3 regions of the Kineococcus terrestris genome follow, and region 3 is predicted to be linked to each of the others. Evidence: riboswitches for the same ligand, from Rfam matches in the RefSeq annotation. Region 3 holds a riboswitch; each other region holds the start of a gene.
The links. Region 3 has a riboswitch for S-adenosylmethionine ahead of AB8M62_RS03035 (methylenetetrahydrofolate reductase). Riboswitches for the same ligand answer to the same signal wherever they lie in the genome.
Positions count from the first base shown of each region.

Region 1: linked by a shared signal. The riboswitch ahead of AB8M62_RS09085 (MFS transporter) and the one ahead of AB8M62_RS03035 (methylenetetrahydrofolate reductase) in region 3 are both predicted to bind S-adenosylmethionine.
Region 2: linked by a shared signal. The riboswitch ahead of AB8M62_RS17590 (ABC transporter ATP-binding protein) and the one ahead of AB8M62_RS03035 (methylenetetrahydrofolate reductase) in region 3 are both predicted to bind S-adenosylmethionine.

Region 1 is NZ_JBEUEI010000012.1:17,271-27,337, forward strand. It holds gene AB8M62_RS09070 (alpha/beta hydrolase family protein) at 1-411, shown strand, start outside; gene htpX (zinc metalloprotease HtpX) at 466-1,347, opposite strand; gene AB8M62_RS09080 (LLM class flavin-dependent oxidoreductase) at 1,475-2,857, opposite strand; gene AB8M62_RS09085 (MFS transporter) at 2,854-4,182, opposite strand; SAM riboswitch class I at 4,192-4,280, opposite strand; gene AB8M62_RS09090 (SpoIIE family protein phosphatase) at 4,402-6,783, shown strand; gene AB8M62_RS09095 (ANTAR domain-containing protein) at 6,812-7,843, opposite strand; gene AB8M62_RS09100 (electron transfer flavoprotein subunit alpha/FixB family protein) at 7,995-8,984, opposite strand; gene AB8M62_RS09105 (electron transfer flavoprotein subunit beta/FixA family protein) at 8,984-9,814, opposite strand; gene AB8M62_RS09110 (FAD-dependent oxidoreductase) at 9,816-10,067, opposite strand, start outside.
Region 2 is NZ_JBEUEI010000038.1:5,257-15,323, forward strand. It holds gene AB8M62_RS17580 (MBL fold metallo-hydrolase) at 1-837, shown strand, start outside; gene AB8M62_RS17585 (hypothetical protein) at 953-1,219, shown strand; SAM riboswitch class I at 1,341-1,439, shown strand; gene AB8M62_RS17590 (ABC transporter ATP-binding protein) at 1,567-2,322, shown strand; gene AB8M62_RS17595 (aliphatic sulfonate ABC transporter substrate-binding protein) at 2,409-3,437, shown strand; gene AB8M62_RS17600 (ABC transporter permease) at 3,434-4,249, shown strand; gene AB8M62_RS17605 (hypothetical protein) at 4,305-4,490, shown strand; gene AB8M62_RS17610 (putative bifunctional diguanylate cyclase/phosphodiesterase) at 4,621-6,378, shown strand; gene AB8M62_RS17615 (hypothetical protein) at 6,422-6,784, shown strand; gene AB8M62_RS17620 (SpoIIE family protein phosphatase) at 6,849-9,071, shown strand; gene AB8M62_RS17625 (hypothetical protein) at 9,114-9,761, opposite strand; gene leuA (2-isopropylmalate synthase) at 10,000-10,067, shown strand, end outside.
Region 3 is NZ_JBEUEI010000003.1:76,357-86,423, reverse strand. It holds gene metE (5-methyltetrahydropteroyltriglutamate--homocysteine S-methyltransferase) at 1-645, opposite strand, end outside; gene AB8M62_RS03035 (methylenetetrahydrofolate reductase) at 642-1,649, opposite strand; SAM riboswitch class I at 1,710-1,801, opposite strand; gene AB8M62_RS03030 (DUF8692 domain-containing protein) at 2,052-2,663, shown strand; gene AB8M62_RS03025 (DUF485 domain-containing protein) at 2,802-3,182, shown strand; gene AB8M62_RS03020 (monocarboxylic acid transporter) at 3,179-4,840, shown strand; gene AB8M62_RS03015 (acyltransferase family protein) at 4,803-5,975, opposite strand; gene AB8M62_RS03010 (glycosyltransferase) at 6,073-8,901, opposite strand; gene AB8M62_RS03005 (acyltransferase family protein) at 9,101-10,067, shown strand, end outside.

The DNA of each region.
Region 1 (10,067 bases), on a different contig from region 3:
CGGCTGCCCGAGGGGGCCCCCGGTTCCGGCCCGCGGGTCGTGCCCGTCGTGGCCGCGTCGATGTCCGGGGTGCTGCACCCCACGGCCCTGGGCGGCGAGCCCGGCGACCCGAACGTCGTCGCCGTCTTCGGCGGGCCCGCCGCCGTCGTGGACCAGCACTACGCCCTCGGCGACCCCACCCGGCTGGTGCCGCTGGGGGTGCCCCTGCGCGTGGTGCACGGCACCGCCGACGACACCGTGCCCGTCTCGCAGACGCAGGAGTTCGCCGACGCGGCCAGCGCCGCCGGGGACGCGGTGGAGCTGACCCTCTTCGAGGGCGGCACCCACGTCGACCCGCTGTACGTCGGCGAGGAGACCTGGGGCACGGTGCGCGACTGGGTCACCGCGCAGCTGGAGGCGCGGGGCGCCTGACCGCGCGCGCCCGCCCGGTGAACCGGGCGGGCGCGGGTCGGGCGGTGGGGCGGCTCAGCGGCGGTAGCCGGCCAGCCCCTCCAGGCGGGCGATGCGCTCGGCCATCGGCGGGTGGGTGGCGAACATCCGCGACACGCCGCCGCCGCGGAACGGGTTGGCGATCATCAGGTGGCTGGAGTTGACCAGCTCGCGCTCGGGCGGCAGCGGCAGCTGCCGGGTGCCCATCTCCAGCTTGCGCAGCGCCGAGGCCAGCGCCAGCGGGTCGCCCGTCAGCTTCGCGCCGTCCTCGTCGGCGTCGTACTCGCGGGTGCGGCTGATGGCCAGCTGGATGAGCGTGGCGGCCATCGGCGCGGCCAGCGACAGCAGCAGCACGGCGACCGGGTTGCCGCGCTCGCCGTCGCGGCCCCCGCCGCCGAAGGCCCCGAAGAACATCCCGAACTGGGCGATCGAGGTGATGAGACCGGCGACGGCCGCGGCCACCGAGGAGGTGAGGATGTCGCGGTTGTAGACGTGCATGAGCTCGTGCCCGAGGACACCGCGCAGCTCGCGCTCGTCGAGCATCTGCAGGATGCCCTCGGTGCAGCACACGGCCGCGTTGTCGGGGTTGCGGCCCGTCGCGAAGGCGTTCGGGGCCATCGTCGGGGACACGTACAGGCGCGGCATCGGCTGCTGCGCGCGGTTCGACAGCTCCCGCACGATCCGGTACATGGCCGGCTGCTCGGCCTCGGAGACCGGGCGCGCGCGCATGGCGCGGATCGCCAGCTTGTCGGAGTTCCAGTAGCCGTAGGCGGTGGTGACCACGCCGAGGACGGCGAAGACGAGCAGGAAGACCGGTGCCCGGAACGAGCTGGCCAGCACCCAGCCCAGCAGCAGCAGGACGGCCCAGATGGCCCCGAAGAGCGCGGCGGTCTTGAGACCGTTGTGGTGGCGGTGCAACCCGGCCCCTCCCTCGGCTCCGCCCCGGACGACGCGGCGCCCGGCGGGACGGCTGCCCGGGCGCACCGGTGCAACGCGCCGCCGGGGGGAGGCGTTCCGGCGAGGCGGCGCGGAGGGCCCGGACGGCTCAGCGCCGGTGGCGCGCGCCCGGGTGCGCGGCCGCCAGGCGCGGACCCTCGCCCGTGCCCAGCCGCTCGCGCAGGGTCGTGCCCGCCGCGGGCCGGGGCGCCAGCCGCCCGCGACGCTCCAGCTCGGGCACGAGGTGGTCCACGACGTCGGCGAAGGTGCCCGGCATCGTCGCGTACATGAGGTTGAAGCCGTCCACGTCGGCGACGTCGGCGAACTCCTCCAGCGCGTCGGCGACGGTGGCCGGTGAGCCGGCCAGCACCGGCCCGCGCCCGCCCACGGCGACGAAGCGGGCCAGGTCGTCGACCGTCCAGGTGCGTTCGGGGTCCTGGGTGAAGCTCGCCAGCGCCGAGCGGTTCGCGTCCGTGGTCACGTGCTGCAGCGGCTCGTCCGGGGCGAGGCCGGCCAGGTCCACGCCCGTCCACCCGCCGAACAGGGCCAGCGCCCCCTCCCGGCTGGCGCGCTCGCGGTAGTCGGCCAGCAGGGCCGCTGCCTCCGCGTCGTCCGGGCGCACCACGACGGTCAGCCCGGCGAAGACCCGCACCGCGCGCGGGTCGCGGCCGGCCCGCTCGACCTGCTCGCGCAGCGCGTCCACCGAGCGGCGCACGTGCCGCGCGGTGGGGCCGATGACGAAGACGGCCTCGGCGTGGGTGCCGGCGAAGCGCTGCCCGCGCGGGGACGAGCCCGCCTGGAAGACGACCGGGGTGCGCTGCGGCGACGGCTCGCACAGGAAGGCGCCGGGCACGTCGAAGTACCGGCCGTGGTGGGCGATGTCGTGGACCTTGGCCGGGTCGGCGAAGACGCCGCGCTCGGCGTCGCGCACGACCGCGCCGTCCTCCCAGGAGCCCTCCCACAGCTTGTAGCAGACCTCCAGGTACTCCTCGGCGACCTCGTAGCGCTCGTCGTGGGCGACCTGCGCGGTGAAGCCGAGGTTGCGGGCCGCGGAGTCCAGGTAGCCGGTGACGACGTTCCACGCCACCCGCCCGCCGGTGAGGTGGTCCAGCGTCGTCAGCCGCCGCGCCAGGGAGTACGGCTGCTCGTAGGTCGTCGTGACCGTCAGCCCGAAGCCCAGCGTCGACGTGACCGCCGCCATCGCCGAGACCGCGCCCAGCGGGTCGTTGACGGGCACCTGGGCGGCCGCGCGCACGGCGGCGTCGCGCGAGCCGCCGTGCACGTCGTAGACGCCGAGGACGTCGGCCAGGAACAGCGACTCGAACCCGCCGCGCTCCAGCAGCCGCGCCAGGGACGTCCAGTGCTCCAGCGTGCGGTAGTCGGCGCTGCGGTCCTCCGGCCGCGCCCACAGCCCGGCGGCCTGGTGGCCGACGCAGGCCATCGCGAAGGCGTTCAGGCGCAGCGGGCCGCGCCCGGCGGGGGTGCTGCTCACCGCTCGCTCCCGGCCAGCGGCGCGAACGCGGTCTCGCGGGCGGCGGCCGCCGAGACGGCCGTCAGCACCGCCAGCAGGCTCAGGTACCCGGCGACCAGCCACGGCGACCCGCCGCCGGCGGCCAGCAGCGCGGCGGCGATCAGCGGGGTCAGCCCGCCGCCGAGGACCGCGCCGATCGAGTAGCCCAGCGAGGCGCCGCTGTAGCGGGTGCGCTCGTCGAACTGCTCGGCGAAGAACGCGCCCTGCGAGCCGTACATGCTGTCGTGGCCGAGGTTGACGGCCACGACGACGGCCGCGCCGATGAGCAGGCCCGCCCCGGTGTCGAACAGCCAGAACGCCGGGACGGTGAACACCGCGGTCAGCACGGCGCCGAACAGGTACACCGGCTTGCGGCCCACCCGGTCCGACAGCCGGCCCCACAGCGGGGTCGCGGCCAGGCTGACGACGGAGGCGACGAGGACCGCGAGCAGGCCGACGTCCGCGCCGTCCTCGCGCACCTGGTTGGTCAGGTAGTTCAGCGCGAACACCGTGTAGAGGACGTAGCCGCCGTTCTGGCCCAGCCGCATGCCCGTCGTCAGCAGGACGCCGCGCGGGTTGCGGCGCAGCACCTCCACGACCGGCTGGCGGGCGACCTCCCCGGCCTCGCGCACCGCGCGGAACGCGGGCGACTCGGTGACCTTCAGCCGGATGAGCAGGCCGACGACGACGAGGACGGCGCTGACCAGGAACGGCACCCGCCAGCCCCAGGAGAAGAACTGCTCGTCGTCCAGCAGCGTGCGCGTCAGCCAGAAGCCGCCGCTGGCCAGCACCATGCCGGCCGCCGAGCCCATCTGCGGCACGGCGCCGTACAGGCCGCGCCGGCCCGGCGGGGCGTGCTCCACGGACAGCAGGACCGCGCCGCCCCACTCCCCGCCCGCGGAGAAGCCCTGCAGCAGCCGGGCCGTGGTCAGCAGCACCGGCGCCCACACGCCGATCTGCGCGTAGGTGGGCAGCAGGCCGATGAGCGTGGTGGACACGCCCATGAGCAGCAGCGCCGCCACGAGGACGACCTTGCGGCCCACCCGGTCGCCCAGGTGGCCGGCGACCGCGCCGCCCAGCGGGCGGGCCACGAAGCCCACCGCGTAGGTGGCGAAGGCCGCGACCGTGCCGGCCGCGGTGCTGGACTGCGGGAAGAACAGCGGGCCCAGGACGAGGGCGGCCGCCGTGCCGTAGAGGTAGTAGTCGTACCACTCGATCGTGGTGCCGACGAAGGAGCCGAGGGCCGCGCGGCGGCGCGCGACGTCGGGGGCGGGCAGGGCGCGCGAGGGCGCGGGGGCGGTGCTCACAGCAGGTGTCTCCCATCGGTCCTGGCGGTAGCACCGTCCCTCGCGGGTGGTTGCTGCGACGTCGACGAGCCAGGTCTCTCGGTCGCTCTGGATGGCCGCCGGGAACGCTAGGCCATCGCCGCGGGAGCGCGCAACGCGCGGCGCTCGTCACGGCGCGTCACGGCGGGCTGTCGCGGCGGGGCTGTTGCGGCGGCGCGGGCGCGGCGGGAGGCTCGCGCCGTGCACAGCGGGGGCGATCTCGGCGCCGAGGAGGCCCTCGCCCTGTTCCGCGCCACCGCCGACAGCGTCGACCTGACGATCTGGACGACCGACGCGGCCGGGCGCTGCACGTTCGTCAACCGCGCCTGCCTGGAGTTCTTCGGCACCACGCCGGAGCGGATGGCCGGGACGTCGTGGCGCTCGATCTGCCACCCCGACGACGCGGACGCCTACCTGCGGGAGTTCGACGAGGCCACGGCGCAGCGGCGCGGGTTCCGCGCGCAGGTGCGGGTGCGCCGCGCCGACGGGCAGTGGCGCTGGGTCGAGACGCAGGCGGCCCCCCGCTTCTCCGCCGACGGCGACTTCCTCGGCCTGACGGGCGCCAACCCCGACGTGACCGACCACCGCCGCCGCGAGGAGGCCGCGGCCGTCCTCGCGGCCGTCGGGGAGGACTTCGCGCGCGAGGAGTTCGGGCTGGCGGCCCTGCGCGGCATCGCGCGCCGCGTCGCCGCGCACACCGGCGCCGACCGCGTCACCGCGTGGGCGGTGGAGCCCGGCGGCGGCGCGGCCGGGCCGGTGCTGGAGGTGGTGGCCGACGAGCCCGGCGGCGCGACCGGCGACGACCCGCCCGGGCCCGGCCCCGCCGCGCGGCTGCGCGCGGGGCGGGTGCTCGTCGAGGGCGGCGACGTCCTCGTGCCGTTCGTCACGGGCGGGCGGTGGGTGTTCCTGCTGCGGGTGCGGGCCGCGGCCGGGCGGCGCTGGCGCGAGGACGAGCTGGACCTGCTCGCCGACGTCGTGCCGCGCGCCTACCTGTGCCTGGTGCGCGAGCGCGAGGAGCGCGCCGTCCGCGAGCGTTGCGCGCGCGCCCGCGAGGTGGCCCGGCAGCTGCAGCGGGCGCTGCTGCCCGGGAGCCTGCCGGTGCTGCCGCGCGCGGAGACGGCCGCCCGCTACCTCGTCGCCGGCGGGGACGGGGCCCGCGCGGGCGGGGACTGGTTCAGCGCCCTCGTGCGGCCGGACGGGCGGCTGGCGCTCGTCGTGGGCGACGTCGTCGGGCACGGGGTGACCGCCTCGGCCGTCATGGGGCAGCTGCGCGCCGTGCTGGAGCAGCGGCTGGCCGACGGCGACGCGCTGCCGGTCGCGCTGGCCGCGCTCGCGCGCACCGCCGCCCGGGTGCCGGGCGCGTCGGCGGCCACGGTGTGCGCGGCGGTCCTCGACCCGGCCACGGGCGAGGTGGAGCACGCCGTGCTGGGCCACCCGCCGCCGCTGGTGGCCGGCCCGGGCGGGGTCCGGCGGCTGCCCGCGGGCGGCGCCGGGCCGCTGACGTCCTCGCTGACGGCCCCCGGCGCGCTGCCGCCCACGGCCGTGGACCGGCTGGCGCCCGGCGAGCTGCTCCTGCTGCACACCGACGGGCTCGTCGAGCGGCGCGGCACGCCCCTGCCGCAGCGCCTGGAGGCCCTGGCGGCCGCCGCCGCGCGCGCGGCCGCCCCGCCCGGGCGCGCGGCCGGTGCCGTCGTCGACGACGTGGTCACCGCCCTGCTCGACGGCGCGGTCCAGGACGACGCGACGGTGCTCGCGGTGCGCCCCCGCCCGCCCGTGGCCCCGCTGCGGTGCGGCGGGCCGGCGGTGCCGTCGTCCGTGCGCCGGCTGCGGCGGGAGGTGGCGGCCTGGCTGGCGGCGGCCGGGGCCGGCTCGCGGGACCGGCGGCTGCTCGCGCTGGCCGCCGGGGAGGCCGTCACCAACGCCGTGGAGCACGCCTACCGCGGCGCCCCGGCGGGGCGGGTGGAGGTGCGGGCGCGGCTGGAGGACGACGGCGCCGCGGTGCTGGAGGTGCGCGACGACGGGCGGTGGCGGCCCGCGGACGCCCACCCCGGCGACCGCGGCCGCGGCCTGGTGATGGTGGGCGCCGCCGGCAGCGTCCGGGTCGACCGCGGCGGGGACGGCGGCGGGGACGGCGGCGGGGACGGCGGCGGGGAGGGCACGACGGTGCGCGTGCGGCGGGTGCTGGGCGCCGACGTGGACCAGCGCGACCCCGGCGGGCGGGACGGCGAGGACGCCGGGGAGGACGCCGGGGAGGACGACGGCGGGGCCCGCGACGACGGCGTCCTGGCGGTGCGGGTCCTGCCGGCGGGCGGGCCGGGCGCGCCCGTGCCGGTGCGCGTGCGCGGGCCGGTGGACCTGGAGTCGGCGCCCCTGCTGCAGGAGGAGCTGCTGCGCGCGGGCCGGCACGGCGCCGTCCCCCTGCGGGTGGACCTGGCCGGGGTGACGCACCTGGCCAGCGCGGGGGTGCGGGCCCTGTGGGCGGTGCGCGACGCCGTGGGCGCGGGCGCCCTGGCGCTGCGCGCGCCCGACGGCACCACCGCCGCCCTCGTGCTGGACCTCGTCGCCCTGCCCCGCGAGCCGTGAGGGCGGCCGCGCCCGGCTCGTCAGCGCGTCAGCCGGGCACCCCCGCGCGCACGTCCAGCGCGCCGAGCCCGGTGGCGTCGCGCACGTCGCAGTCGCGGTCGAGAACCACGGTCAGGGGCGTGCCGGCGCGGCGGCAGCGGCGGTCGGCGGCCGTCAGCACCGACACGGCGGCCGAGCCGAGGTAGTCCACGCCCGTCAGGTCCACGACCACGCGCTCGGGCGGGGCGGCCTGCGCCTCGGCGGTCCCCACGGCGGCCGCGAACCGGCGCGCGGTCAGCAGGTCCACCTCGCCGCGCACCGTCAGCAGCCGCCCGGCGTCGCAGGGGCGGGGGCCCTCGACGACGAGGTCCTCCCCCGGTCCGCCGGCGGCGCCCCCGTCGCGACCGCCCTCCCCGGCGGCCAGGGCGCGGTCGAGCAGGTCGTCGACGCGCCCGTGCGCCCCGGCGGGCAGGACGCTCGTGCGCGAGACGAGGTCCACGAGGCGCTGGGCGAGCACGGCGAGCTTGACCTGGCTGTGCATCGAGTACCACTTCAGCAGGCCGAAGGCCTCCTCGGCGTCCACGCCGTAGGCGAGCATCAGCGCCCCCTTGGCCTGGTCGATGAGGGTGCGCGAGGCCAGGGCCACCTCGAGCTGCTCCTGCACGCGCTGGCCGATCCACCCGTCGGTGGCCGCGGAGACGTCGACGACGTGCCCGCGCACCCGCCGCAGCGGCGTGCCCGGCCGCTCCGGGTCGGCGGCCCCGGTCACCACCACCGCGCGGGGGGCGGCGGCAGCGGCCTCGGGGGCGGCGGGGTGCGCGGCGGGGCCGGGGTCGGTCAGCACGGGCACCTGCACGGCGAACGGCTCCCCGTGCAGCGCGCAGGAGCGGACGGCGGCCAGCAGGTGCTGCCAGCCGGCCGGGCCGTACAGGTCGCGGACGCGGTCGGCGCTCAGCGCCGTCCAGCGGCGCTCGCCGCCGTGCACGGCGTTCGTGCCGGCGGACCACCACCAGCGGCCGCCGGGCAGGTCGGCGACGTAGGTGCCGGTCGGCAGGTCGAGCGGGGGGCGGGTGCGGGACACGGGGGGCTCCAGGTGCGGCGACCGCGGCCCGTGGGCAGCGGTCGGCGGTCGAGCACGCTGCTGTACCCGGGCGGGGTGCGCCCGCGGCCATCCTGGCCCCGCACCCGGTCCCGGCGCCACCCCCGCGGGCGGTGCCGGGACCGGGGCTGCGTCAGGACGAGCGGCGGCGGCGCAGCTCGGCGCTCAGCGCCGGGACGACCTCGGTGAGGTCGCCCACCACGCCGTAGTCGGCGAACTCGAAGATCGGGGCGTCGGCGTCCTCGTTGACGGCGACGACCGTCACCGAGGCGTCCATGCCGCCGCGGTGGTGCACCGCGCCGGACACGCCCGCCCCCACGTACAGGCGCGGGCTGATCGTGACGCCGGTCTGCCCGACCTGCGCCTCGTGCCCGATCCAGCCCTCGTCGGTGGCCACGCGGGTCGCGCCCACGGCCCCGCCGAGGACGTCGGCGAGCTCCTCCAGGGGGGCGAAGTCGCCGTTGGTGCCGCGCCCGCCCACGACGACGACCTCCGCCTCGGCCAGCGAGGGTCGGTCCGAGGTGGGCCGCGGCGCGCGCGAGACGACGGTGACGGCGCGCGCCGCCGCGGACGCCTCGACGCGGTGCTCGTGCCGCTGCGGCTGCGAGGGCCGCGCCACGGGTGCCGCGCGCAGCGCGTGCGGCTTGACGGTGACGACGGCCAGCTCGCCGGTCACGGCGCAGCGGGTGGCCCACGAACCGGCCAGCACGGCCTTGCCGGCGACGACGCGCCCGTCGGCGACCTCGACGGTCGTGGCGTCCGTGACGACCCCGCCGCGCTCCTGCACGGCCAGGCGGGCGGCGGCCTCCTTGCCCTCGAAGGTGGAGGCCAGCAGGACCAGCGGCGCGGGGTGGGCGGCCAGCACGGCGCGCAGCGCGTCGGTCACCGAGGCCGTCAGGCGGTCGTCGGCGCCCTCGACGTGCACCAGGTGCAGGTGGTCGGCGCCGTGGGCGGCGGCCAGCTCGGCGGCCGCCCCGTGCCCGTCGTCGCCCACCCACGCCGCGTGCACGGCGCCGGGGTCCCCGGCCAGCTCGCGAGCCAGGGTGAGCAGCTCGGCGGCGGTGGACCGCGGCGCGGACCCCTCGCGGGCCGGGTGGTGGTCCAGCAGGACGAGGACGTCCATCACGCGAACCCCTTCGCAGCCAGGTAGTCCGCGAGGTCGCGGACCACGGCGTCCGTGTCGGCCGTGTCGGTGACGACGACGCGCCCGGGCCGCTGCGGGCGGGGCGCGGCCTCCAGCACGCGGGTCGTCGAGCCGTCCAGGCCGACGGAGGCGCCGTCCACGCCCAGCGCGGCCAGGTCCAGCACCGTCACGGGCGCCTTGCGGGCGGCCAGGATGCCCTTGAAGGCCGGGAAGCGGGCGCGGAACGCCTGGTCGGTGACGCTGAGGACCACCGGGGCGGGCGCGGTCAGCTCCTCCACGTCGGCGGAGGTCTCGCGGCGCACGGACACGGTCCGGCCGTCCGGCCCGTCGGCCACGTCGACCCGGTCGACGAGCGTCAGCTGCGGCCAGTCCAGCTCCGCGGCCAGCGCCGCCGGCACCAGCGAGGTCAGCCCGTCCAGCCCGGCCATGCCGGCCACGACGACGTCCACCGGCTCCTGCGCGTGCAGGTGGCGCACGGCCGCGGCCAGCACCCGGGCGGTGGCCAGGGCGTCGGAGCCGGCGACCGCCTCGTCGGCGACGTGCACGGCCGTGGTCGCGCCCATCGCCAGACCGCGACGCAGCGCGTCCACGGCCGCGGCCGGGCCCACCGTCAGGACGGTGACGTCGTGCGGCGGGGCGCCCCCGGCCGGCGGGTGCGCCTCGACCAGGCGCAGACCCGCCTCCAGGGCGTCCTCGTCCAGCTCGTTGAGGGTGTCGTCCTCCCCGCCGCGGGCCAGCAGGCCGTCGGGGCGGAAGGACCGCGCGGACTGGATGTCCGGGACGTGCTTGACGCAGACGACGACGCGCACCTCAGGCCCCGGCGCCCGCGTCGGCGAGGACCTCGCGCGAGTAGCGGACCATGTCCTCGCGGGGGACGACCTTGACGCGCTCGCGGCCCTGGGCCTCGCCCAGCGCCCGCTCGTAGGCGTCCAGGACCTCCCAGTCGTCCCACGTCAGGACGTCCACGCCCTTGGCGCGCAGGAAGTCCACGACCGCGTCCGGGTCCGGCGCGGTGGCGCGCGGCAGGCCGGCCGCGTCGGCGACGAGGTGGCGCACCGTCTC
Region 2 (10,067 bases), on a different contig from region 3:
CCGGTGCTGCGCGCGGGCCTGGCGCACCTGCGCCGCCGCCAGCCGGTGCCGGCCGCCGACCACTCCGCCCGCGCGCACGTCGCCGTCGTCTCGCACCTGCACCACGACCACTGCGACGTCGCCTCGCTGCGCGCGCTGGACGCGGACTGGGTCGTCGCCCCGCCGGGGGCCGCGCGCTGGCTGCGGCACCGGCTGCGCCCCGTCGGCAGCCGCGTCGTGGAGGCGGGCGCCGGCCAGACCGTCCACCTGCCCGTGCGCGCCTTCGACGGCTCGCGCCGCGAGGTGGCCGTCACCGCGCTGCCCGCCCACCACGACGGCGGCCGCACCCTGGCCCTGCTGACCGGCGCGCCCCGCGACGCGGCCGCCGTCGGCCACCTGCTGGAGGTCCCGCGCGCCGACGGGGTGCCCGTGACGGTGTGGGCGCTGGGCGACACCGGCCCCTTCCCCGGCCTGGAGGACGCCGTCCTGGCGCAGCTGCGCGCGCGCCGCGCGGTGGCCGTGGACGGCGGCCCGGCCCCGGGTCACGAGGGTGGCCCGGACGTGGCGCTCGTGCCCGTGGGCGGCTGGGGCCACACCCTCGGCGAGCACCACCTGGACCCGCGCCAGGCCGCGCGGGTCGTGGCGCGCGTGCGCCCGGCCCTCGCCGTGCCGGTGCACTGGGGGACGCTGGCGCCGGTCGCGCTCGGGCGCACGATGGGCGACCGCTGGTGGGCGCCGGGACGCCACTTCGCCGACCGCCTGGCCCGCCGCTCGGACGTGCGGGCCGTCGTGCTGCGCCCCGGTCAGGTCCTGCCTTTCGACCGCGCCCCCGCGGCACCCCCGCCCCCCGGGGCCTGAGCCCCCGCGGCGACACGCGGACCGGTCCCGCCGATCCGCGCGTGCGCCGGGCCCTTCGCGGGTACCGTCGCAGGGACACCCGCTGACACCGGGTCCCGACGGGAACGGGGGAGTCATGGCCCAGGCGTTCACCTTCCTCACGGCGCTGCTCGACCACGAGCAGCGGGCGCTCGTGGTCAGCACCGACGACGGCCGCGTGCTGTCGCGGCTGGCGCTGAGCGACCCGCCCGCGCACGGCTACTACGAGCCGGTCCAGCTCGACGCGGCGCTGGCCGACCTGGGCCTGCGCGCGGTCGGCTGCTGGCTGCGCGACGGCGACGGCGGGGCCGTCGCCGACGTCCGGCCGCTGGGCGAGCAGATGCCCGACCCGCGCCCGGTCTGAGGCCCGGCCCGGGCGCGGGGGTCCGCGCGCCGTCCGCTCACGCCCGGTGACGCCGCGCGCCGCGGTCGGCTGCCCGGGGCACCCTGGTTTGACACGGCTCCCCCCTCGGCCTTTGATGGTGCAACCATCCAGAGCGGCCGAGAGACCTGGCTCGACGACGCCGCAGCAACCTCCGGGCCCTCGGGCCCGGGCACGGTGCTCACGCCAGGACCGATGGAGGAGCCGAGTTGCCCCCTGGTCCCGCGACCGCGCACGAGACCGCGCCCGAGCGCGCTCCCCGCACCGCCGCCACGGCCCCCACGGACGCGGCGACCACCGCGCGCGCCGACGCCCTGCAGCCCGCCGACGTGGTCCTGCGCGGGGTCGGGCGCTCCTTCGGCACGGCCCGCGGCACCCACCGGGTGCTGGCCGACGTCGACCTCGTCGTCGAGGCCGGGTCCACCGTCGCCCTCCTCGGCGCCTCCGGCAGCGGCAAGTCCACGCTGCTGCGCCTGGTCGCCGGCCTGGACCTGCCCACCGCGGGCGAGGTCGCGGTCGGCGGTGAGGCGGTGCGCGACGTCAGCGACCGCTGCGCCGTCGTCTTCCAGGAGCCGCGCCTGCTGCCCTGGCGCGACCTGGCCGGCAACGTCGCCCTCGGCCTGCCGCGCGGCACCCCGCGCGCCGAGGGCCGCGAGCGCGTCGCCCACCAGCTCGAGACCGTCGGCCTGGCCGACTTCGCCGGGCACCGCCCGCGCCGCGTCTCCGGCGGCATGGCCCAGCGCGCGGCGCTGGCGCGCGCCCTGGTGCGCCGGCCCGGCGTGCTGCTGCTCGACGAGCCGTTCGCGGCGCTGGACGCGCTGACCCGGCTGAAGATGCAGGACCTCCTCGACGACGTCCAGCGCGGCACGGGCGCCACGACCCTGTTCGTCACCCACGACGTCGACGAGGCCCTGCACCTGGCCGACCGCGTCCTCGTGCTCGGCACCCCCGAGGGTGCCGAGGGCGCCCGCGTGGTGCGCGACCTGCGCGTGGCGGCGCCCCGCCCCCGCGACCGCGGCGACGCCGAGCTGGCCGCCCACCGCGTGGAGCTCCTGGAGCTCCTCGGCGTGCCCCGGCACGCCTGACCCGCCCCCCTCACCACCGCTCCACCCCCCCCGCAGCGCCGGTCCGTCCCGGACCGCCGCTCGTCCCTGCCTGGAGGAACCCCGTGCTGCGCACCCCCCGTCCCCTCGCCCGCCGCACCGCCCTCGGCCTCGCCCTCGGCGGCGTCGCGCTCGGTGCCGCCGCCTGCGTGCAGGGCGAGGACAGCACCGGCGCCGTCGCCACCGAGGGCGCCGGCTCCGGCTCGGGTTCCGGCGGCGGCGACACCGTCCGCCTGGACTACGCGCTCTACAACCCGCTGAGCCTGGTGGTGCGCGAGCAGCGGATCCTCGAGGACGCCGGCCTGACGGTCGTGTGGGAGCAGTCGCTGGGCAGCAACCGCGCCAACGAGTTCCTGCGCAACGACAACCTCGACGTGGCCTCCACCGCGGGCTCGGCCGTCCTGCAGGCCCGCGCGAACGGCTCGCCCGTGCAGACGATCGCCGTGTACTCCCAGCCGGAGTGGACGGCGCTGGTCGTCGGCGCGGACTCCCCGATCACCGACGTGGCCGGTCTGCGCGGGACGCGGATCGCCGCCACCACCGGCACGGACCCGTACTTCTTCCTCCAGCAGGCGCTGGCCGAGGCGGGCCTGTCGGGCGCCGACGTGGAGATCGTCAACCTGCAGCACCCGGACGGCCGCGCGGCGCTGGAGCGCGGCGACGTGGACGCGTGGGCGGGCCTGGACCCGAACATGGCGGCCTCGGAGCTGACGGTGGGCTCGCGCCTGCTGTACCGCAACGTCGACTTCAACACCTACGGGATGCTCAACGCGCGCGAGCAGTTCATCGAGGAGTCCCCGGAGCTGGCGCAGCAGGTCGTCGACGCGTACGCGCAGGCGCGCGCGTGGGCGCTGGAGAACCCGGCCGACCTGCAGGCCCTGTACGCCGCCGAGGCGCAGCAGGAGGACGAGGTCGCCGCGCTGGTGCTGGAGCGCACCAGCTTCGTCGACCTGGAGCCGGGCGACGCGCAGGCGCAGGTCCTGGAGGCGATCGTCCCGCTGATGGTCGAGACCGGTGACGTGCGCTCGGAGGAGGAGGCCCGCACGGCGCTGGAGGGCCTGTTCGCCCCGCAGTTCGCGCAGGCGGCGTCCTCGTGAGCGCCCTGAGCGGGACGCAGGCGCCGCCGCGGGAGCCCGCCGCGGAGGGCGCCCGGCGCCGGGTGCCGGCGGCCGCGTGGGCCCTGGGCGCGGTCGTGCCGCTGCTCCTGCTGGCGGCGTGGCAGCTCAGTTCGACGCTGGGGGTGTTCAGCCGCTACCAGCTGCCGCCGCCGCTGGACGTGCTGCGCGCGGCGGGGGACATGTGGTCCACCGGCGCGCTGCAGGCCAACGTCGCGATCAGCGTGCAGCGCGTCGCGCAGGGCTTCGCGGTCGGCGCCGGGCTCGGGGTCGTGCTGGGCGGGTTGACGGGCCTGTCGCGCCTGGCGGACCGGATGCTGTCGCCGATGTTCGGTGCGCTGCGGGCGGTGCCGTCGCTGGCGTGGGTGCCGCTGCTGGGGCTGTGGATCGGGCTGGGGGAGACCCCGAAGATCGTCCTCATCGCCATCGGCGCCTTCTTCCCCGTCTTCACGACGGTCTACTCCGCGCTGAGCCACCTCGACCCGGCGATGGTGGAGGTGGGCCGCGCCTACGGGCGCCGGGGCCTGCGGCTGTTCACCGAGATCCTGCTGCCGGCGACGGCCCCCTCGCTGCTGTCCGGGCTGCGGCTGGGCCTGGCGCAGAGCTGGCTGTTCCTCGTGGCCGCCGAGATCATCGCCTCCTCGGTCGGGCTGGGGTTCCAGCTGATCAACGGGCAGAACCAGGGCCGCACCGACCAGATGCTGCTGGCGATCGTCCTGCTGGCCGTCCTCGGCAAGCTCAGCGACGTCGTCCTGGGGCTGGTCGAGGCCCGGGTCAAGGCGAGCCGCGGCTGAGGCGCCCGCCCGCGCCCGAGGTGCCGGGGACCGGGGAGCGGTGCAGGCTGGGCGCGTGAGCGAACCCACCACCGGCACCCCCGACCCCGCCGTGGACCCCGATGGCGACCCCGGCGAGCTGAACCCCCGCGACCTGCGCGGGGAGGAGACCGGCGACGGCGCGGACACCTCCCGCGACGGCGGCGAGGCCCCCGACACCGACGCCGACCCGGAGCAGCTGAACCCCCGCGACGGCACCTGAGATCCCGCCCGTTCCCGACGCGCCCCCCGCCCCCCGGGCGGGGGGCGCGCGTGCGCCGGACGGGTGGAAGCCGTCGCAGGAGCGACCCGGGGACGTCAACCCCGCCCCGCGGACGGCCGACGGGGACGGGGTGGAGAACACCGCGCGCACGCCCGAGGTGGCGACCCCCCGCGCCGTCGCGGCGACGACGGGGTTCCTCTACCTGCTGGGCGCGACCGCGGTGCTGTGCGTCGTGCTGGCCGGCGCCGCCCGCGGCTGGAGCGGGACGGTCCTGGCCGCCGTCGTCGTCGTGGCGGCGGCCGTGGGCGCCGGGTGCCTGTGGCGCGGGCGGTTCCTGCCGCGCTGGACCTGGCACGTCCTCGTCGGCGGCGGCACCGGCCTCATCACGACCGTCGTGCTCGCCGCGCCCGACACCGCCTCCTCCGTGGCCCTGGCCGGGATCTACGCGTTCGTCGCCCTGGACGCGTTCTTCTTCTTCGCCCCCCGCCCGGCGCTGCTGCACCTGGGCGCCGCGCTGACCGCCGGCAGCCTGGCCCTGGCGGCGCGCCCGGGGCTGGACGCGGGCGCGGTCGCCGCCCAGGACGTCGTGCTGGTCGGGGTGGCGGCGGTCGTGGGGGCGCTCGTGCGGCGCGCCTCCAGCGCCAGCCGCGACTCCCTGACGGGCCTGCTGAACCGCCGCGGGTTCGGCGACGCCCTGCGCGCGGCCGTCCCCGACGCCGCCCGGGGGCGGGGCCTGTCCGTCGTCCTGCTGGACCTGGACCACTTCAAGGCCGTCAACGACACCGGCGGGCACGCCGCCGGCGACGACCTGCTGCGCGCGGTCACCACCGCCTGGCGGGCCCTGGTCCCCGCCGGCGCCCTGCTCGGCCGCTACGGCGGCGACGAGTTCGCCGTCCTGCTGCCGGGGCACGACGGCGCGGCGGCGCTGGCCCTGGCCGAGCGGCTGCGCCTGGCCGCCGCCCCGGCCGGCGTGTCCGTCGGCGTGGCGCAGCTGCGCCCCGGCGAGAGCGGGGCGGACCTCGTGCGCCGCGCCGACGTCGCCCTGTACGAGGCCAAGGACGCCGGGCGCGGGCGGTGCGCGCTCGCCGGCGACGGGGACGTCGCCCTCGCGCACGACCTCGCGCTCGCCCTGGAGCGCGGCGAGGTGCGGGTGCACTACCAGCCGGTGGTGGCGCTGCCGGGCGCGCAGGTGCTGGGGGTGGAGGCCCTCGTGCGCTGGGACCGGCCCGGGCACGGTCCCGTGCCGCCGCTGGAGCTGGTGCGGGCCGCCGAGCGGCACGGCCTGGTCGGCGCGCTCGGCGCGCACGTGGTCCGCCGCGCCTGCGAGGACGCGGTGGCCCTGCGCGCCGCGGCGGGCCGGGACCTGTTCGTCACCGTCAACGCCTCCGGGCGCGAGCTGACCGCCCCGGGGTACGCCGACGGGCTGGCCGCGGCGCTGCGGGCGGCGGGCCTGCCGCCGGCCGCGCTCGTCGTGGAGGTCACCGAGACGCTGCTGGAGGCGGAGTCCGCGAGCGCCCTGGCGGCCCTGGAGCAGGTCCGCGCCCTGGGCGTCGCGGTCGCCGTCGACGACTTCGGCACCGGGTGGTCCTCGCTGCACCGCCTGGACGTGCTGCCCGTCAGCCACCTGAAGCTGGACCGCTCGTTCGTGCGCGACCTGGCCTCCTGCCCGCAGCGCGTGCGCCTGCTGCGCGGCGTCGTCGCCCTGGCCGAGGCCCTGGCGCTGCGGCTGGTCGCCGAGGGCGTGGAGACCGCGGAGCAGCGCGACGTGCTCCTGGCGCTGGGCTGCCCGCTGGCGCAGGGCTACCTGTTCGGCCGGCCGGCGCCGCTGGCGGAGGTGCTGGCGGCGGTGGGCGCGGTGGCCGCCGGGCCGGTCTCCTCCCGCACGTAGGGCCGCCCCTCGGCACGGACGGCGCTGGAGGAGGATCCACGTCGTGTCCCGCGACATCCGCCTGCCGGACGGCCAGTGGTGGACCGTCCGCACCGGGATCTTCTCCTGGATCGTCGGCACCCTGGCGGCGACCGCCCGCGATCGCGACCTGGCCGCCCACCTGCGGGAGGTCGACGAGGAGGACCTGCCGCTCCTGGACCTGACGGCCCTGCCCGCCGACCAGCGCGCGGAGCTGGTCGAGCTGGTCCGCGCGCTGCCCGCCGTCGCGCGGGATCACCTGCCGCCGACGGCGGACCACGAGGCCGTCGGCCGCTCGCTCGCCGACCTGGTGGACCGCCTGCCGCCCGCGGGGAGCGCCCGCGCGGTCCGTCCCCGTGGTCCGTCGCCGGACGCCCGCTCTTCCTGACGCCGTCCCCGTCGGTGGGGCACACTGCAACCGTGGCGACACGGACAGTCACTGGGCGGTGCCCGTGAGCGCCGGCGAGGGGGTGCGCGCCGCGCGCGAGGCGCCCGGCGCCGAGCTGCTGCAGCTGGCCGCCATGGCGGCGGGCCTGGGGCAGATGGACCTGCGCCGGGCCCTGCGCAGCGTCACCGACGCCGGGGTCAGCATGACGGGCGCGCAGTACGGCGCCTTCTTCTACTCCGGCGAGGACGCCCAGGGCGGCCGCTTCGACCTCTACACGGTCTCCGGGGAGTCCGCGGGCGCCTTCCCCGACCGGGTGCCCCTGCGGCACACGGCGATGTTCTCCCCGACCTTCTCCGGCGCGCAGGTCGTCCGCAGCCCGGACGTGCTGCGCGACCCCCGCTACGGCGCCAACGCCACGGCCGGGCTGCCCGCGCAGCACCCCGGCGTGCGCAGCTACCTCGCCGTGCCGGTGACGACGCCCGACGCCCGCGTGATCGGCGCGATGCTGTTCGCCCACCGCGAGCCCGGGCACTTCGACGAGGGCGCCGAGATCGCCGCCCGGGCCGTCGCCGCGCACGCGGCCGCGGCGGTGGAGAACGCCCGGCTGCTCGGCCAGGCGCACCGGGCGCGCCGGGAGGCCGAGGACACCGCCCAGCGCCTGCAGCTGCTGCAGGACGTCACGGCGCTGCTGTCGACGGCCGCCTCCACCGCCGAGATCGCGGCGCGGGTCCCCGAGGCCCTCACCGACGCCCTGGGCTGCACGGGCGCCCACCTGCTCCTGCTGGACCCCGACGCCGGCGCGCTGGCCGGCGTGCACTCGTCGGTCACGCCGGCCGGTGTGCACCGCACGCCGGTCCGGCTGCCGCTGAGCGCGTCGTCCCCCTCCACGCACGCGGTGCTCACCGCGGCGCCCGTCTCCTCCAGCGGCGCGCACCTGCGGGCCTGGCCGGGGCTGCGCGGTGTCGAGATGCCCGGCGTGGAGGCCGCCCACGCGGTGCCGCTGCTGGACCGGGCGCGCCGGCCGCTGGGCGCCCTGACCGCTACCTGGAGTGACGCGGCCGTCCTCGACACGGGGGTCACGGACCTGCTGGCCGCGGTCGCCGGGCAGGTCGCCCAGGCGCTGGAGCGCACCCGCCTGTACGACGCGCAGCAGGAGGCCCAGCAGCGGCTCACCGAGTCCGTCGAAGCGCTGTCGACGCTGGCCCGCGACCTGCAGAGCGGGCTGCTGCCCCGGCGGCTGCCGGAGCTGGAGCGGGTGCGGGTGGCCGTGGGCTACCTGCCGGCCGTGGCCGCCGCCGAGGTCGGCGGCGACTGGTTCGACGTCGTGCCCGGCACCGGGGAGCACGTCACCTTCGTCATCGGCGACGTGCAGGGGCACAACACCACCGCCGCGGGCCTCATGGGGCAGCTGCGCACGGCGGTGCGGGCCTACGTCAGCGAGGGGCACGACCCGGCCACCGCGCTGGCCCGCACCAACTCGGTCCTGCTCCAGCTGGACACCGGTCTGTTCGCCACCTGCTGCCTGGTGCGGCTGGACCAGGGCAGCGGCGAGGTGGTCACGGCCCTGGCCGGCCACCCGCCCCCGCTGCTGCTGGGCCCCGGCGGCGAGGTCACCGAGCTCGACGCCCCCGCCGGCACCGCCCTGGGCGTCACCGACGACGCCGTCTACGAGGTCGGGCGCTGCCAGCTCACCGGCCGCAGCCGCCTCGTGCTCTACACCGACGGCGTCGTCGAGGCCGCCCCCGAGGGCAGCGACCTGGGGCTGGCGACGGTGGCGCACGTGCTGCGCACCCACCGGGACGCCTCGTGCGAGGAGCTCGTCAGCGCCGTCACGGCCGCCATCCCGCACCGGCTGACCGACGACGCCGCGCTGCTGGTCCTCGACTACAGCGGACCGCGCGTGCAGCACGCCGAGGCCGGCACGGCGCTGGCCGCCGACCTGCGCGCCGTCGCCGAGGCGCGCCGGTTCCTGCTGCGGACGCTGCGGAGCTGGGGCGTCGACGAGGACGTCACCGCCGGCGCGGAGCTGGTCGTGAGCGAGCTGGTGACCAACGCCGTCACCCACACCGGCAGCCCGCCGCACCTGCACCTGAGCCACCTCGGCGACACCGGCCACCTGCGCGTGGCCGTCAGCGACGGCTCCACCCGCCACCCCGCGGCGCGCGCCGCGGGCCCGGACGCCCTGGGCGGGCGGGGCCTGGCGATCGTCGAGGCCCTCGCCGAGCGCTGGGGGGTCAGCGACCAGGGCGAGGGGAAGGTCGTGTGGGCGCGGCTCGCCCTGCCCTGACCCGCCCCGGCGCGCGGGCCCCGGGGGCCCCGGGAGCCGTCGTCAGCCGGCCGGCACCACGTCGAGGAGGACCTCCACGTCGCCGGCGACCTCCGGGGTGCCGGCGCTGACCCGGCCCACGAGCCGGTAGGTGCCCGGCGCCGGGTCGAGGAGGGTGACGAACCACGCGGTCTGGTCCTCCAGGTCGCCGGCGCGCGCGTGGGCGGGCAGCGAGGACTCCCACGTCGTCCAGTCGACGGCCACCAGCTCCCCGTCCGCCCCGTCCACCGCGGTCACGGGCGCCGGCGCCGCCGCCAGCGTCCCGGTGACCGACCCGCCCGCCGGGTCTTGCAGGTGCAGGCGCACGTGCACGACGTCGCAGGGGGCCAGGCCGCGGGCCTCGTACCCGGCGAGGTTCCGCACGCTGGCACCCACCCCCGGACCGCCGGCCGCACCGCCCAGCGCCGGCGCGGGGGAGCCACCGGCGCTCAGGGGCCGGGCGCGCACGACGACGTCGACCGGGCCCGCCCCCTCGCCGGTGCTGCACCCGGGCACGCCGTACGGCGCCGCGCCCGGTTCCCCGGGCCCGCCGTCGCCGGGCAGCAGGGAGCCGGCCAGCGCCCCGGCGGTCAGCAGCGCGCCGAGGACCAGGCCGTGCCGCACCAGGTCGCGGCGCGGGCCCCGTCCCGCCGCCGTGCTCCCCGCGTCCACGGGCCCAGTGTCGCCCGGCGCCCCGCGCGCGGCCCGTCCACGCCCCGCGTGGACGGGGCGCGCGCCGGGCGCGTACGGTGCTGGACGTGGCTCGACGGGAGACCCTGCTCCTTCGTCGCCGCGTCGGGGCCAGCTAGGCCGGTCTCCCCGCCGCGGGACCTCGTCGTGCGCGCCGGCCGCCCCGCAGCCAGCCCACCCGAGGAGCAGAACCGTGGACAACCCGCAGACCGCGTCGCCGATGCCGGTGCACAAGTACCGCCCGTTCCACGAGCAGATCACCGTCGACCTGCCCGACCGCACGTGGCC
Region 3 (10,067 bases):
GAGCAGGTCCGCGTACGCGGGCAGCAGGTCGTCCAGGCGGTCCAGGGGCCGGAACCCGGCGGGCGCGCCGTCGACGGGCTTGGACAGCAGCAGGAACGTCAGCGGCCCGACGAGGACGGGCCGGGTGAGGAACCCGTCGGCCAGCGCCTCGGAGAACTCCCGCACGCTGCTGTCGTCGGCGAAGCGGAACGCGGTGTCCGGGCCGATCTCGGGGACGAGGTAGTGGTAGTTCGTGTCGAACCACTTCGTCATCTCCAGCGGTGCGTCGGCGCCGCGCCCGCGGGCGATGGTGGAGCGCCCGGCGACGTCCACGCGGCCGTCGGGGCCGACGACGTCGGCGAAGCGCGGCGGGACGGCCCCGAGGGTGACGGCCGCGTCGAGGACGTGGTCGTAGCTGGAGGCGGCCGAGGGGATGGACGCGTCGTGCGCGTGCAGGCCCAGGGCGTTCAGGCGGCGCAGGGTGCGCGCGCGCACCGCGGCCAGGGCCTCCTCGGTGGCGGCGACGTCGGCGCGCCCGGCCCACAGGGCCTCCAGGGCCTTCTTCGCCTCGCGGCGCGGGCCGGTGCGGGGGTAGCCGAGGACGGTGGCGCCCCACGGCGCCGAGGCGGTGGTGCGTCCGGTGGTGGGGTGGTCGGTGGTGCTCATGCGGTGCCTCCAGCCGGCTGCGCGGCGGGTTCGGGGAGGGGTGCCTCCGGGGAGCTGCCGGCCTGCGGCCGTCCGGCCGCCGGCGGGACCGTCGGGGTCCGCGTGTCGAGGTGGGCGCCCTCGAGCAGGTCCAGCGCGTGGTCGTGGGAGTTGAAGGTGTAGACGTGCACGCCGGGCGCGCCGGCGTCGAGGAGCTCGCGGACCAGCCGCGCCCCCCAGGCGGTGCCGGCGCGGCGGCGGGCGGTGTCCCCGGACTCCTGCGCCGTCTCCAGGACGGCGAGCAGCTCGCGGGGCACGGGCACGCCGGTCAGCTGCTGCAGGCGCAGCAGCCGGGCCGGGTCGGTGGTGGGCACGACGCCCGGCAGCACGGGGATCGTGATCCCGGCGGCGCGGGCGCGCGCCAGGTGGTCGGCGTACTCGCTCGCGCGGTAGCAGACCTGCGCGACGGCGAAGTGGGCGCCGGCGTCCTGCTTGGCGCGCAGGGCCGCCAGGTCGTCCGGCCCGCCGGAGGGGAAGGCCGCCACGGCGATGCTCAGCGGTTGCTCGTCCACGGGGCGGGCGCCGCCGCGCTGGGCGAGGTGGCGCCGGTCGGCGACCTGCAGCAGCTCGACGAGGTCGCAGGCGCGGTGGACGCCGTCGGGGTGCGGGCGCCAGTCCTCCTGCCCGGCCGGCGGGTCCCCGCGCAGGGCGAGGACGTCGCGCACCCCGGCGTCGAAGAACGCCGTGGCCAGCTCGACGACCTCGCGGCGGGAGGCGCCCACGCAGGTCAGGTGCGCCAGGACGGGCACCGGGGTGCTGGCCAGCACGTGCCGCACCAGGTCGGCGCTGGGCCCGCGGGTGGCGCCGGAGGCCCCGTAGGTGACGGAGAAGAAGTCCGGCAGGACGGCGGACAGCTCGGCCACGGTGCGGTGCACGGCGTCCACGCCCGCCGCCGAGCGCGGCGGGTACAGCTCGAAGCTGACCGTGGGCCGGTCCGTCCCCCGCAGGCGCGGGGCGAGGCTCACCGCCGGGCCCGGGCGCCGGCGCAGGCGGGGGTGGCGGGGGTGCGTGACATCGACATCTGAACTCCATCGGCCTGGCGTTAGCACCCTCGCCCGGGCTCGGGGGGTTGCTGCGGCGTCACGGAGCCAGGACTCTCGACCGCTCTGGATGGGCTGCGTCGATGCTAGGGGCACGGGGCCCGCGCTTCAACACCCTTCGTGTCGGCCGTGCGCGGGGCGGGCTCGATCGCCCGGGCGGGTGAGGTGCCGGCCGGGCGCGCAGCCCCCCGCGCCGAGCGCCGGGGTCTCGCGCGGACCTGCCATAGTCATCGGATGGTCACCCGGCGTTCACCGATCAGCCACCGAGCGGAGGACCAGGGCCCTGCTCAGCTCTCCGTCGCGCCCGCCCGCGGGCACGGGGAGGCGGTGCTCGTCGGCTCGGTCGTGGCGGCGAGCGTCGCGGCCGCTGCGGCGCTGACCGTGGTGATCGGGCTGGAGCCCGAGTGGTACGGGGTCGCGGTGCGCGACGTCCTCGCGGTGGCGCGCGCCGGGGACCCGCTCACGTTCTACGCCGGGTGGGTGACCTACCTCGGCGCGCTGGGCTGGTTCGCCGCCGCGACGGCGGGCGTCCTGACGGGCCTCGTCCTGCGGGGCCGGGCGCCGCGCCGGCGCACCTCCCTGCTCCTGTGGGGCGGGCTGGTCTCCCTGGCCATGGGCGTGGACGACCTGTTCATGTTCCACGACGGCGTGCTGGCGTGGCAGGGGGTGCCCGAGGAGGCGACGATGGCCGCGCTGGGCCTCGCCGCGGCGGTGTGGGCCCTCACCTTCCTCGGCTCCTGGGCGCGGGAGCTGACCGGCCTGCTGCTCGTCGCCGCTGGCGCCTGGTTCGCGCACTCGGTGCTCGTGGACGTGCTGGACGTGTCCCTGCTGGTGCACGAGGAGGCCAGCAAGCTGGCCGCCGTCCTGTGCTGGACGGCGTGGTTCACCGCGGTCAGCGCCCGCGAGCTGCGCCGCGCGACGGCGCCCGCCGCCCGCTGAGGGGTCTCGCGCGAGCGCACGGGCACGTCTTCCGGAAGCCCTCTCGGCGCGTTCGGTGGCCGGGAGTCTCGACGTCGAGCTACCGTCGGCGCCCTCACAGCCGGGGCTCGGGGTCCCGGCGCTGACGAGGAGGTCACCGTGAGCACGACCGACCACGGCCGGTCCGGGCCGGCCGGCGAACCGCCCGGCGGGTCCGGGCCCCTGGACGGGCGCACGCCCTACCAGGAGGTCCAGGACTCCCCCGAGTTCGCCGCGCTGCGACGGCGCTTCCGCCGCGTCGTCTTCCCCCTGACCGCGCTCTTCCTGTTCTGGTACCTGCTGTACGTCCTGCTGGCCGACTACGCGCACGGCTTCATGAGCACGCGCCTGGGCGACAGCAACATCACGATCGGGCTGCTGCTCGGGCTGAGCCAGTTCGTCATGACGTTCGCCATCACCACCGTGTACGTGCGCTGGGCGAACAAGAGGTTCGACCCGGCGGCCGAGGAGCTGCGCCAGCGCGTCGAGGGGGTCCGGTGAGCGCTCTGACGACGGGCCTGTCCACCGCGGCGGCCGCGGGGACCGACATCGGCAACCCCTGGGTCAACATCGCCATCTTCGGCGCGTTCGTCGCCGTCACGCTGACGGTGGTGCTGCGGGCCAGCAAGAACAACCGCACGGCCGCCGACTTCTACGCCGGCGGGCGCGCCTTCACCGGCCGGCAGAACGGCGTCGCCATCGCCGGCGACTACCTGTCGGCCGCCAGCTTCCTGGGCATCGCCGGCGCCATCGCCCTGTACGGCTACGACGGGTTCCTGTACTCGATCGGCTTCCTCGTCGCCTGGCTGGTGGCGCTGCTGCTGGTCGCCGAGCTGCTGCGCAACACCGGCCGCTTCACGATGGCCGACGTCCTCAGCTTCCGGCTGCGCGAGCGGCCCGTGCGCACGGCCGCGGCGATCTCGACGCTGGCGGTGTCCTTCTTCTACCTGCTGGCGCAGATGGCCGGCGCGGGCGGGCTGGTCTCGCTGCTGCTGGGCATCGACTCGCGCGCCGGGCAGAACGTCGTCATCGCCGTCGTCGGCACGCTGATGATCCTGTACGTGCTCGTCGGCGGCATGAAGGGCACCACCTGGGTGCAGATCATCAAGGCGTGCCTGCTGGTCACCGGCGCCGGGATCATGACGGTGTGGGTGCTCAGCCGCTACGGCTTCAACCTGTCCGACCTGCTCGGCGCGGCCGTGGCCGCCCCCGGCTCGGCCGGTGAGGCGCTCATCGGGCCGGGTGCGCAGTACGGCGCCAGCGAGGTCTCCAAGCTGAACTTCCTGTCGCTGTCGCTGGCGCTGGTGTTCGGCACCGCGGGCCTGCCGCACGTCCTCATGCGCTTCTACACGGTGCCCTCGTCCAAGGAGGCCCGCCGCAGCGTCGTGTGGGCCATCTGGATCATCGGCGTCTTCTACCTGTTCACGCTCGTCATCGGCTACGGCGCCGGCGCGATCGTGGGCGCCGAGGTCATCCGGGCGGCGCCCGGCGGCGTCAACTCGGCGGCACCGCTGCTGGCGTTCGAGCTGGGCGGCACGATCCTGCTGGGGATCATCGCGGCCGTCGCGTTCGCGACGATCCTCGCCGTCGTCGCCGGCCTGGCGATCACCGCGAGCGCCTCCTTCGCGCACGACATCTACGCCAGCGTGCTGAAGAAGGGGCAGGTCGACCCCGACGGGGAGGTGCGGGTGGCGCGGCTGACCGTCGTCGTCATCGGCGCCGTCGCCATCGTCGGCGGCATCTTCGCGCAGGGGCAGAACGTGGCGTTCCTCGTCGCCCTGGCCTTCGCGGTCGCGGCGAGCGCGAACCTGCCGACGATCATCTACTCGCTGTTCTGGAAGGGCTTCACCACCCGCGGGGCGATGTGGAGCATCTACGGCGGGCTGATCTCCTGCCTGGTGCTCATCGCGTTCTCCCCCGTCGTCTCCGGCAAGGTCGACCCGAACACCGGGGCGAGCCTGTCGGTGATCCGGGACACCTCGGTGGACTTCTCGTGGTTCCCGCTGGAGAACCCGGGCCTGGTGACGATCCCGCTGGCCTTCTTCCTGGGCTGGCTGGGCTCGGTGCTGGGCAAGGAGCGCGGCAACGAGAAGCGCGCCGCCGAGATGGAGGTGCGCTCCCTCACCGGCGCCGGGGCGGAGAAGGCCGTCCAGCACTGACGCCGTCACCGGCCCCGTCGCCAGGCGGGGCCGGCCGGTCAGCGGGGCGGGTGCCGTCGGGCACCCGCCCCGCTGCCGTCCCACCACCGGGGCCCGGGCGCCGGCGCTGGCCCAGGACGAGGGTGCGGGTCAGCGCCCAGCGGCGGGCGGTCAGCTCGACGAGGACGCCGACGGCCAGCCCGGCCAGGACGCCCAGCAGCAGGTGCAGCGGCACCGACTCCACGCCCAGGCGCTCCAGGAGCACGCGGGCGGCCGACGTCCCGAACACGTGCGTGGTGTAGATCGTGAAGGAGAACGCGCCCAGCGCCACGAGCGGACGGACCCGCCACGGCACGAGCAGCAGCGCCAGGCAGGCGCTGATGCTCAGCGCGGCGCCGACCGGGTCGCGCCGCGAGGGCACCGGGGCGACGACCCCGAGCAGTCCCAGCAGCACCCACGCCGACAGGGCGAGCGCGGCGGCGACGACCCCGGCGCGCACGGCGCGCGGGGCGCTGGTGAAGGCGAACCGCTGCGCGGCCAGGCCGGTGAGGAAGAACGGCAGCAGGAACAGGGCGCTGCGCAGCCCCAGCGGGTCCACCCCGAACGGCACGAGCACGTCGGCGGCCACGGCCGCGACGACGAGCGCGGCCACGACGGCCGGGCGGGCCAGGCGCCCCGCCACGTCGAGGACGCCGACCAGCACGAAGATCCAGAAGACGGCCTCGAGGAACCAGAAGTGCGCCACCGGCACGACGTGCCACAGGTACCAGGGCGTCCCCGCCCCGCTGTTGGCGGCACCGGCCGCGAAGAGTGCCTCGCGGAACAGCGCGAACGCCGTGCCCACCACGAGCATCGGCACGAGCAGGCGGCGGGCCTTGCCGCGCACGAAGCGCCCCAGCCCCTCGCGCACGGGCCGGTGCGCGTAGACCACGCCGGACAGGAACGTGAACAGCGGCATCCGCAGGTGGTCGAACGCCGAGACCGCCCGCGACCACGGGTCGTCCGCGGCCAGCTGCAGGCCGTCGGCGGGGGTGCCCCCGCGCACGTGGTAGGCCACGAGCAGGACGCAGGCCAGGCCCCGCAGCGTCTCCACGCGCGGGTCGCGGCCGCGGGCGAGCGCGGGCCGGTCGGCGCCGATGAGGGGGGTGGTCGGCACGAGGTGCTCCTCGGGGGTGGCGGGCGGGACGCTCGCCGTCGAGTGGTCGCAGTCTGTGCCGACCGCTCACCGGGTGTCAAAGACCCGAGCTGGGCGCTCAGTCCTCGGCCGGTGCGCGCCCGGCCCCGCGCACCTCGGCCCGCGAGCGCCACCAGGCGCCGGGGCCGGCGACCGTCCCCCGCACCTGGGCGGCGAGCACGTCCCGCGGGGCGTCGTCGTCGTTCCAGGCGGTGGCCGCGGCCCGGCGCGCCAGGTCGCGCGGCAGCCCCCACACCAGGCGCCCCAGCCCGCGCACGTCGCCGTGCCGGGCGGCGACCTGCAGGTGGTAGGCGACGTGCCCCGCCGAGTAGGCGCGCAGCTGCGCCAGCAGGCCGGCGCGGTCGGCGCGGTGCTCGTGCAGCACCACGGCGGTCGGCTGGTGCACCACGCGGTGCCCGGCGCGCAGCACCCGGTGGAACAGCTCGGTGTCCTCCCCCACGCCCGCCGGGCGCCCGGCGCCCAGCACCTCGTCGAAGGGCCCGACCCCGGCCAGCACGTCGCGGCGCACCGCGGCGTTGGCGGTGGCGCCGATCCGCCAGGTCGGTGCCGGCCCGCGGTGGCCCTCCAGCCACCAGCGGTCGTAGACGTGCCGGTGCGGGCCGCGGTCCAGCCCGCCGTAGTCCTCGAACAGCTGCGGGTCCAGCGAGCGCAGGTCCGCGGGCAGGACGGCACCGGTCACCAGCCCCACCGACGGGTCGGCGAAGGGCGCCAGCAGCTCCTCCAGCCAGCCGGGCGTCACGACGACGTCGTCGTCGACGAGGACGACGACGTCGCCGGACAGGTGGGCCAGCCCGGCGTTGCGGGCCGCGGACAGGCCCGGCCACGGCTCGTGGACGACGACGACCCGCGGGTCGCCACCGGCGACGGCGCGGGCGGTGGCGCGGGTGGCGGCCGGGTCGGGCGAGTTGTCGACGAGGACGACGCGCAGCGACCGCGACGGCTCCGCGAGCAGCGCCGCCAGGGCCCGGCGCAGCTGCTGCGGGCGATCGCGGGTGGCGAGCAGCACGTCGACCCGCGCGCCGGGGTCCAGCCGGGACGGCGCGCGGCGCACGGCGGCCGCCAGGGCTCCCGCCAGCGGGGCGGGGCCGCCCGCGACGGCCGCGGCGTGCAGCTCCTGCCACGAGGTGCCGGGCGCCAGCAGCGCCGGGCCGAGGTGGTCGACGACCTCGCGGGCCAGCCGCGCCGGGGACACGTCGGACCCGCCGGCGCGCACGGTGAGCACCGTCTGCGGCAGCCCGTCGCGCAGCAGCCGCACCCGCAGCCGCCGCGCGCCCGCGACCGGGGGCACGACGACGGCGTCCGGAGCGTCCGGGGCGTCCGGGACGTCCGGGACGTCCGGGACGTCGCGGGCGGCGTCCGGCGGGACGAGGACCTGGCGCAGGACGTCGACGTCGAGGACGGGGTCGGCGCGGCGGGGCGGGCGGGCGCTCGCGGGCCGGTGCACCAGCGGCCCGGCGCTCGGCTCGCCCGGGTGCGCGGCGGCGCGCTCGGCGGCCTCGCGCTGCGCGCGCCGGTAGTAGCGCCCGGCCACGGCGTCCAGGGCCCCGCGCGAGTCGGCGCGCACCAGCTGCGGGGGGTACAGCTGCGGCCACACGAGGCTGCGCACGTGGGCGCGGCCGTGGTACTTGGCGAACCAGGCGGCGGAGGACAGCGCCATGTCCCGCGCCTGGACGCGGCCGTAGTTGCCCCCCGCCCCCGCGAAGATCGAGAAGGCGCCGGTGCCGTTGCCGCGCAGCTGCCGCCGCAGCTGCTCCAGCGACGCGCGGTGGCGGTGCAGGACCACCACGGCCGGGTCGTACACGCACAGCCCGCCCGCGGCCAGCACCCGGAAGTACAGCTCCAGGTCGCCGCCGCCGCCGGTCGCGGTGCCCACGTCCAGGGCCGGGTCGAACCCGCCGAGGGCCAGGACCTCCTCGCGGCGCACGGCGGTGCTGGCGCCGGTGCCCAGGTCGCCGGTGCCGGGGTGGGCGCGGGCGGCGACCTGCCCGTCCCCGACGGCGACGGAGAACCAGCGCTCGCGGTAGCCGCGGCCGAAGCCGCCGACGGCCTCGAAGAGGACCTGCGCGGGGGTGGCGAACTCCGCCGGGGCGACCAGCCCCGTCACCACGAGGGCGGCCGGCTCCTCGGCGAAGGCGCGCACCGTGGCGCGCGCCCAGCGCGGGTGCACGAGCACGTCGTCGTCGGCGAAGGCGACCAGGGGCGTGCGGGCCTCCAGCAGCGCCCGGTTGCGCGCCACGTCCAGCCCGGCGCGCGGTTCGCGCACGCAGCGGGCGCCGAACTCCTCGGCGACGGCGCGGGTGCGCCCGTCGCGGGAGGCGTTGTCGACGACGAGGACCTCCGCGACGGGGTCGGCCAGGCGGCCGACCGCCTCCAGGCAGCGGCGCAGGTCCTCGGGGCGGTCGCGCGTGCACACCGCGACCGTCAGGGACCGGGTGTCGGCGCGCTCGGCGGCCCGCAGGCGCGGGCACTCCCCGGCGGCGGGGTCCAGCCCCTCGCGGGCGGCGCGGCGCACCCCGCCGGGCACGCGCAGCGCGTCCAGCAGCAGGTGGTCCAGGACGGCGTGCTCCAGCTCGCGGGCCGCGCGCGCGGGCAGGCCGGGCAGGACGACGTCCGGGTCGCCGGGGACGGTCAGGTCGCCGACGGGCACGCCGTGGAACCAGACGAGGGCGTGCACGCCCTCCGGCGGGTGCTCGGGCGGCGTCAGCGCCGGGCGCAGCACCGCGGTGCGCGCGTCCAGGTCGACGTCGGCGACGGCCAGCGCGCGGTAGCGGCGGCGAGCGCCGGGCGGCCGGTAGCGGTCCAGCCCCTCGGGGCGGCGCACGCCGGCCACCGCCTGCTGCACGCCCACCCGCGCGGCCCTGCGGGCCGCCGACGTCCACGCGCCCACGCGCGCCCCCCTCCTCGTGCGCGGCGCGCGCCGCGCGCTGACACCCTGCCAGGACCGTTCCACGGTCCGTCGCCGAACCCCTGCAAGTGGCCGGGACCGCCGCCGTGGCGGGTAGGGTCCGGCCCGACCACGACCGGTCCGCCCCACCCGTCACGCCTGTCCCGCGGGCCCCGCCCGCCCGAGCGCACCGGAGACGTCCGTGGCCGCCACCGCCCGCCTCGCCTGGGTCGACACCGCCCGGGGCGCCGCCCTGCTCCTCGTCGTCGTCTACCACGCCTTCCTCTTCGCCCTCGCCGGCGGACTGACCGCCGGCGCGGCCGCGAGCGCGTGGGGGCAGCTCGTCGGGGCGGCGGGCGCGGTGCGGATGCCGCTGTTCTTCTTCCTGTCCGGGCTGCTGGCCGCGCGCGCCCTCGACCGGCCCTGGCCGGTGCTGGTGCGCGGGCGGGTGGGCACCCACCTGTGGCTGTACGTGCTGTGGGCGAGCGTCGCCTACGCCGTCTTCTCCGTCGTGCCCTACCAGCGCGAGGGTGCCCCGGACGGGCCGCTGCTGTGGGCGGAGACGACCTTCTGGCTGCCGCGCAACGCCGCCTGGTACCTGCTGGCGCTGGCGCTGTTCGTCGTGGCGGGCCGGCTGCTGCGCCGCGCGGCGACCGGGCCGCTGCTGCTGGGCGCGACAGCCGTGGCGCTCGGGACGTCGGCGGGCGCGCACAGCGGCGTCCTGCCGGTGCCCAGCTTCGTGTGGTTCAACGTCGCCACCCTGTTCGTGTTCTTCGCCGCCGGGTCGCGGGCCGGCCGGTGGGCGCCCGCCCTCGTGCAGCGCTGCAGCGGCACCCTCGTCGCGGGCGGACTGCTCGCGGCCGTCGGGGCGGTCGCGCTGCTGGCCGCCCGCGCGCAGCTGCTCGCGGTGCCGGGGGTGTCGCTGCTGCTGGGGGCGGCCGGGGTCGTCGCCGGCCTGGCCGTGGCGGGCCGGCTGGCGCCGACCGCGCCCGGGCGGGCGCTCGCCCGGCTGGGCCGGGACACCCTGGGCGTGTACGTCTTGCACGAGGTGGTCCTCGGCTGCCTGGTCGCGGTGGTCCTGGCGGTCACCGGCGCCGCCCGGCTCGTGGCGGCGGGCAGCGGCGCGGGCGAGCTGGTGTCCTGGCTCGCGGTCCCCGTCCTCGTCGTGG